DNA from 2 places in the Desulfovibrio sp. SGI.169 genome. Region 1 is predicted to be linked to the other one. Evidence: predicted binding sites of a transcription regulator. Region 1 holds the regulator's gene; the other holds the start of a gene.

Evidence for each region. The regulator sigma-54, encoded in region 1, starts transcription at its own class of promoters, with help from an activator protein. The targets are predictions, from matches to a motif close to CTGGCACGGNNNNTGCTT.
Region 2: flgB (flagellar basal body rod protein FlgB) is a predicted target of sigma-54. The motif match lies at 2,311-2,328, and genes of this name have one in related genera.

Annotation. Positions count from the first base shown of each region.
Region 1 covers NZ_JBNPLS010000020.1:3,352-7,208, forward strand. Annotated here, with positions in the region: gene hpf (ribosome hibernation-promoting factor, HPF/YfiA family) at 1-208, opposite strand, end outside; gene rpoN (RNA polymerase factor sigma-54) at 245-1,672, opposite strand; gene ACQRA4_RS10170 (CTP synthase) at 2,080-3,723, opposite strand.
Region 2 covers NZ_JBNPLS010000007.1:55,315-59,171, reverse strand. Annotated here, with positions in the region: gene ACQRA4_RS05500 (glycerate kinase type-2 family protein) at 1-614, opposite strand, end outside; gene fliE (flagellar hook-basal body complex protein FliE) at 930-1,376, opposite strand; gene flgC (flagellar basal body rod protein FlgC) at 1,403-1,843, opposite strand; gene flgB (flagellar basal body rod protein FlgB) at 1,857-2,270, opposite strand; gene ACQRA4_RS05480 (3'-5' exonuclease) at 2,679-3,218, opposite strand; gene ACQRA4_RS05475 (hypothetical protein) at 3,215-3,634, opposite strand; gene ACQRA4_RS05470 (thermonuclease family protein) at 3,664-3,857, opposite strand, start outside.

The sequences.
Region 1 (3,857 bases):
AAGTCTGCTCTGTGGCATTGATGTGCAGCCCCTCACCGCTGACGGTTACTTCGCAGCGGTGGCGGAACTTGTCCACTGTGAGCACGACGTTTACTTCCAGACCGGCGGATTTGCCGTAAAAACGCCCCAGCTTTTCCATGCGGCGGCGGGCATACTTCTTCAGATGATCGGAGGCCTCAAAGTTCTTGAACGCAAAAGATATATTCATGTTTCCTCCTTGGGATTGCAAAGCACCGCTGCGGGATCAGAAGTGCTCCTTGCGACGTGACGACGAGGGAATATCCAGCGCCGTGCGGTATTTTGCCACAGTGCGGCGGGCTATGTTCACTTTCAGGCGTTCCTTGAGCATCTCGCCGATGCGTTCGTCGCTCAGGGGCCCCTTGGGGTCCTCATCGGCAATAAATTTCTTGATCAGGGCCTTGACGCTTTCCGAGCCGACCTGACTGCCGTCATCCAGCTCAAGACCGCTGTTGAAGAAAAACTTCAGTTCAAAAATTCCGTGAGGCGTGGCCACATATTTATTGCTGGTAATTCTGCTGACCGTGGATTCATGCATGCCGATATCATCGGCTATGTCTTTCAGAATCAGCGGAGCCAGCCTGGTGACGCCGTTCTCAAAAAAAGGCCGCTGATGGCGCACAATGCTTTCCACCACCTTGTACAGCGTGCGCTGACGCTGGTACAGGCTCTTGATCAGCCAAGTGGCCGAACGCATTTTTTCTGCAAAGTATTCCTTTTCCTTGTCCGAGGAGCTTCCCATATCCATGTGATAAAGCGAAGAAAGCTGCAACTGCGGCAGCCCGTCCTCATTGAGCAGAATGACGAATTCATCGCCCATCTTGTAGACAAAGACATCCGGACTCACATAGGTGGGTTCGCCGCCGCCGAAACTCGCGCCGGGCAGCGGGTCAAGACTCTGGATGATATCAAGATATTCCTTGAGTTCCTCCATATCTAGCTTGAACTTGCGCAGCAGCGGCTTGTAGCGCTTGGCCTCCAGGTCTTCCAGGTGGGATTGAACCAGCTCAAGCAAGATGGGGTCACGGTCGTAATTCAGGCTTTTCAGTTGTATCAGCAAGCATTCCCGCGCGTCGCGCGCGGCCACGCCCACGGGATCAAACAGCTGCACGCGCTCCAGCACGGTTCGCACCGCGTCGGAAGAAGATTTGGTCATCTCCGCAATTTCTTCCAGCGTGGCCTGCAAATAGCCGGAGGAAGCCAGATTGCCGATAATGACCTCGCCGATTTCTTTTTGCTCGTCGGTCAGTGTGGAGAGACGCAACTGCCAGAGCAGATGCCCTTCCAGAGAAGGCTTGGCGGCATAGCGGGCTTCCAGAGGTGAAATTTCTTCCGAGGCTTCAAACTCGCGCTGCTGCATCAGGCGGGGAGTGCTGGCAAACTCGCCGAGGTAGTCCTCCCACGAGGCGTCCTTGGCCAATTCTTTGTCATAAACCTCCTCTTCAACGCTGTCCCGGCGCTCGCTTTGGGCAGCCGAATCAACAGCGTCATCGCCGGAAGACTCTTCAAGAAAAGGATTGTCCAGCAGCTCCTGCTGAACGGTCTCCAGCAGCTCCAGACGCGAAAGCTGAAGCAGTTTGATGGCCTGCTGCAGTTGCGGCGTCATGACCAACTGCTGGGCCAATTTCAATTGCTGACGAAGTTCCAGTGCCATGACCGCTCTTTTACGCTGACGAGGTGAAATATTTAACAAATTTTCTATTTACAAGAATTGTGCCACATGCTGACAATTTATGCAATAGCCGAAGGCTGCGACAAGATGCGGTGGAATAGGCCCGCGCCGGCGGTTCGCCCAGACCGGCAGTCTGCTGACCCGCGCGCGAAAAGGGAGACGTTTCGCCTCCCTTTTCGCGCCAGACTATTGACGAAGCACGCTTTGCGATGTTTGCGCCGTTCAGGCCGCTTGCGCGGCTGAAAGACACGAAAAGCAGCCGCTTGCGGCGCGGCAAAGCCGCGCCCCGCTCCTGATTTCCGGGGCTGCCGACACAAGTCGGCAGCCCCGGGGAGGCGAAAAGCCCACCTTTGCGCGCTTCAAGCCCGGCGGCGGGCGGCATCCCGCATTCAGGCCCTGGATTGCCCCTTGGCCGCCTTGATGAACTCGCGGAACAGGGGATGGGCCGCCATGGGACGGGACTTGAACTCAGGGTGAAACTGACAGCCCAAAAACCAGGGATGGTCAGGCAGTTCAATGATTTCCACCAGAGAGTCGTCCGGGGCCGTGCCGCTGAAGATCATGCCCTTCTGTCCCAGAATTTCCTTGAAGGCATTGTTAAATTCGTAGCGGTGGCGATGCCGCTCATCCACCATATCCTTTTTGTACGCCTCATGGGCCCTGGTGCCTGGCTGCACCTTGCAGGGGTAGGAGCCAAGACGCATGGTGCCGCCCTTGTCGCTGCTGGCATCGCGTTTTTCCACATTTTTGGTGCGGAAGTCGAACCACTCGGTCATCAGATAAATAACCTTGTGGTCGGACAGGGGATTAAATTCTTCTGAATTGGCATCTTCCAGACCCGCCGCATGCCGGGCAAACTCAATGACCGCGCACTGCATGCCCAGGCAGATGCCAAAAAAGGGCACACGCTTTTCACGGGCATAGCGGATGGCCGCTATCTTGCCTTCCACGCCGCGATAGCCGAAACCGCCAGGCACCAGAATGCCGTCACAGCCCTCGAACACCGAGGCCGCGTTCCGCTCGGTCACATTCTCGGAATTGACGTAACGCAGCTCCACCGCCACGCGGTTGGCCACGCCGCCGTGAATCAGAGCCTCGTGCAGGCTCTTGTAGGCTTCTTTCAGGTCCACATACTTGCCCACGATGGCGATAGTCACCCTGCCCTGCGGGTTGGCGCCGTCGTGAACCAGTTTTTCCCAGGATTCCAGATGCGCGTTGCGCGCGGGCAGGCGCAGCATGATGGCCACTTTCTGATCAAAGCCCTCCTCATAAAACTTGAGGGGCACTTCATAAATATTGTCCACATCCACGGAGGAAAAAACCGCATCCTGATCCACATTGCAGAACAGGGCTATTTTTTTGCGCATTTCCTGAGGGATGCTCTGCTCGCAACGGCAGAGGATAATATCCGGCTGAATGCCGATGGAAAGCAGCTCCTTGACGCTGTGCTGGGTGGGCTTGGTCTTGTGCTCGCCGGCACAGCGCAGATAGGGCACCAGAGTCAGATGAATGTTCAGACAGTTGTCGCGCCCCAGTTCCGAACGCAACTGGCGGATGGCCTCCAGAAACGGCAGGCCCTCAATGTCGCCCACCGTGCCGCCTATTTCGATAATGGCGACATCAGGCGCGTTCTCCCCCTCGGCCAGCGAAAGCACTGTTCGCTTGATTTCATCGGTAATGTGCGGGATGACCTGTACGGTGGCGCCCAGATAGTCGCCATGGCGCTCCTTGGCGATGACATGATTGTAGATGGCGCCCGATGTGGTGTTGTTCTTGCGAGACATGGGCACATTGAGGTAGCGTTCGTAGTGGCCCAGATCAAGGTCGGTCTCAGCCCCGTCGTCGGTCACGAACACTTCGCCATGCTGGAAGGGGTTCATGGTGCCGGGGTCCACATTGATATAAGGGTCCAGCTTCTGAATGGTCACCGAAAGGCCGCGCGTCTGCAGCAGCGCGCCCAGCGAAGAGGCAGCCAGGCCCTTGCCCAGTGAAGACAACACCCCGCCCGTCACAAAGATAAATTTGGTTTTCATGGCCTCCCACCTGTTTTGCTTGAAAGCGCGATTCCGCGTATCCGGTTGCTGATACACCAGATCAATTTTTTTGGCTAGCATTGACTAAGTCTGGCAAGGTACGTAGTGTATTTTTCCCCTTCCGGCATACGTTC
Region 2 (3,857 bases), on a different contig from region 1:
TCGCCGACCACATCGGATACAATGACGCTGAGCACGGATGCGCCGCCGGCGGCGCGGGCCAGTTGCCCGCCGCTGAAGGCCGACAGGTGCTTGCGCACGGCGTTGAGTTCGTGAATGGCGGCCCCGCAGTCCAGCAAAAGCTGGGTGGTTCGCTGCAGGTCAGCGAGATTCAGACCCGGAGCGGGAGCCGGCGTCAGGGCGCTGGCCCCGCCCGTGAGCAGGCAGATCAGCAAGTCCTGTTCCGTGCAGGTTCGGGCCATGTCCAGCATGCGCGCGGCGGCCCGCACGCCGGACTCGTCCGGCACGGGATGCCCGGCCTCGGCCTGCCGTATTCGCTTCAGAGGCAAGCCGTGATCGTACTTGACAACGATAAAGCCTTCATCAATGCGTTGCCCCAGCATATCCTCCAGAGCAAGAGCCATGGGCGCGACGCCCTTGCCCGCCCCCAGCACCCGCACCCGACGGCCGGCCAGATTCTGGCCGCGACCGTCCGCCACAAGCGTGAGGCCGCCCGCTCCGTCAAGGTGCATATGACGCAAAATAGCTTCATCTGGAGCCACCGCCTTCAGAGCCGCGTCCAGAATACTCCGCAATATTGTACGTTGTCGCTCCATATATGCTCCGTCCCAAGGAACTGAGTTGCACAAATTGCGCTTGCGCGGCCAGCAAGGCATGCTTCAAGCGTGAACTTGCCAGAATTCAAAAAATATTCCGGGCCGGCGCGGCCGGAAAGAGCCGGCGGCCCATGACAATGAGCTTCATGAACAGCGACGCGAAAGAGAAATCATGTTTGGCGGGCTCAAGGGCTGGCCCGAAATTGCCATGCGCTGTGAACGATGCGGCGCGTATTCCTTTTCGCCTTTTGCGCCGCCATTGGCATCTTTTATATTAATGCCTTGAACCCGGACGCTAGCCGGTGAAGCGTTCATTTAGAATTGCATTTTGGAAATTTCTTTATACGCCTCCAGCACCTTGCCGCGCACGGCGCTGGTCAGTTTCATGGCCAGGCTGGACTTCTGCATGGTGATCATCAGCTCGTGCACGTTCTGCGTGCGCCCGGATGCGAAATCGTCAATGGCCTGGGCCTTGGCGTTTTGCAGCTCATTGACCTTGTTCAGGGAATTTGTGACCGTACTGGTAAAGCTGTTGTCCGGCACAACAGGGGTATGCTGCTGATCCGGATAGCGAATGAAGTCGGCCTGCGCGCCGAAGGTTTCCCCCTTGTCCACACTGTCGCGCAGCAGACTCTGATCCAGAGTGCGGGAAAACAGCGTCTGCTTGCCCACGGGCATGCCCTGCTTGAGAGAGCTGTCCACCTTGTTGAAATGCCGCAACGCGTCGCTGTAAGCCCGCAAGCCCAGTGCCTGAACGCTCATAACCTACTCCTTGCTGCCTGCGAAAACTATGGTTTGCCTATTTCAAGAGCCTTGTTGTACATGCCCTTGATGGCTTCCACCGTGGTGACGTTGGCCTCATAGTTGCGCTGGGCGCTCATCAGGTTGGCCATCTCCTCCACCACATTGATATCTGGATATGAAACATAGCCCTCGGCATTGGCGTCGGGATGCCCCGGCTCATAAACCTGTTTGAGCGGGCGTTTGTCCATTGTCACGGCCATAACGCGCACCCCCTTGAGCTCACGGTCCAAAGCCGAGCGCATGTGCACGGAAAAGGGATCATCCACATCCGTGGCGGCCTGAACCACCGTGCGCCGACGATAGGGGCCGCCCAGCGGCGTGCGCGTTGTCTTGGCGTTGGCCAGGTTCATGGCGATGGTATTGATGCGGGTGCGATCCGCCGTGAGCCCGGAAGCTCCGATATCAAGCGCTGTCAGAAAATCCATGACGATCTCCCGGCTAAACCTGTTTGCCGTCCGCAATGACGGTGGATATGCCCTCGAACGTCTTGCTCATAACCTGGGTCAGGGCCGTATATTGCAACTGATTTTTAGCGTGCTTGGCCATTTCCTTGTCCAGATTGACGCGATCTTCGCCGTGAATCTGACGAGGTTTGAACTGTTTGGACCACTCGGGGCCGAAATTGTCCGGATTGAACGCCGCGGGCATGTGCCCCTCGCTGGTGATGCTCATGCGGCCCCGCATGTCAAGCCCCAGCGCGCTTTGCAGCTCTTTTTCAAAAGCAAGTTCGCGCGGTTTGTAATTGGGGGTTTCCACGTTGGCCAGGTTGCTGGTGATCACGTTCTGCCGCTGAAGCTGCATGTCCATGACCCGACCGACAAGACCAATCTGGCTGTTGAACAAACTCTTCATAACGCCTCCCGCATTCCCGAGAGAAATGCATGCCCAGGACAAGCAAAGAGCGTTCCAGAATAAACTATTATAATGAATCAAACATATTATATGATAAAAACGGAGGCGGCGCCAAGCATTTGGCGTAGCGCGCTTTCGGAAAACAAAGCGGAACAGGCATGGCGTCAGGCTTTCGTCGGCTGCACGCAAAACCAGAGCCTGGGCCGGAACGGCCCATAAAGCGTTTCAGCTTGAAACGCCCTGCCGGCGGAGAACGCCGGCAGACGCCGCGAGACGCGGGGCCGCCTGTTGACGTGCAGGCGCCGGTAGCGCGCGCCTTTGAACTTTGACTCTGTCAAAAGTCAAGATTCATTCTGCGGGAAATAAGCCAGCGGCATAAGAAGCGGCAGAGACGGAATTTTGCCGGGTTCAGAGGCGCATCTGGGCGTCCGTAACGCCCAGGGCGCGCAGACGCAGATAAACCTGAGCGCAGGCTTGCGCGTCAGACGCGGCATTGTGGTGATCCAGGGCGATGTTGAAATATTTGCAAAGCTGATCAAGTTTCTTGGACGGCAGAGGCAGGCTGCGCCGCGCGCCCTTCAGGGTGCAGAGAAAGGGCGTATTCGGCGCGGGCTGTCCGGCGGCCCGGCAGCAGGCCGTCAGCACGCGACGGTCAAAAGAGGCGTTGTGCGCCAGCAGAAAACGCGCGCCGCGCAAAAAAGCGACCGCCTCCGGCCATGCCTCGGCGAACGTGGGCGCATCCTTGAGCATGGGCCAGGTCAGACCGTGAATTTCCGTAAACATCACCCGTGTGGAGGGCGGCCGCAACAGGCTGTAAAAACAGTCCGCAACGCGACCGCCCTCAATGCGCGCAAGCCCCACGGCGCAGGCGCAGTGGGCCGCATAACCGGATGTTTCAAAATCTATGGCCACGCAACAGGATGTGGCCGGGATGCCCGCGGAGCTCACGCGGCGGCGCTTTTGGCGGCTTCGGCCAGACGCGCGGCGATATAGTCGCGCATGGTCGCGTCGTCCTTATCCAGGTTGAAGCAACAGGCGTCCTCGCCCATCAGCCCTTCCGGCACATAGTCGCCCAGTTCTTCCGGGTCCGTAATCATATCGGCGTAAAAGCAGACAGACAGCCAGCGGCTTTCAGGCTCATCGTCCACCACATCCACAAGCGCGAAAAGTTCGCGTTGTCGCTGCGCCTCATGCCGGGCCCGCAGGGAATAGCTGACGCCCGGCCGGGCCTTGAAATTCAGGCTCACGCCGGGCAGATTCGCGAGAAAGTCCCTGTAGGCCGTGAATGCCTGACGCGCGTTCAGAGGGTCGGCCCGCCAGTTGTCCAGAAAATCCCGCACCTCCTGCGGGCATGCAGCGCTCATATCCGCTCCTTTGTGTTTTCCGCCGCCGGTCATCGGCTCCACTGCCAGGGCGGCGTGCTCATATTCAGTCCCCACAGGCCGCGCCGGTTCACAACGGCCTGATGTTCCTGAATGTACCAGCGGCGGCAGAACATGGCCTTGCATGTCAAACGGTTCACCCAGGCCAGGCCCTCAATCAAAAGCTGGTAGTTGACGGATTTTCCGGCTACCTGCACCAGCGCGT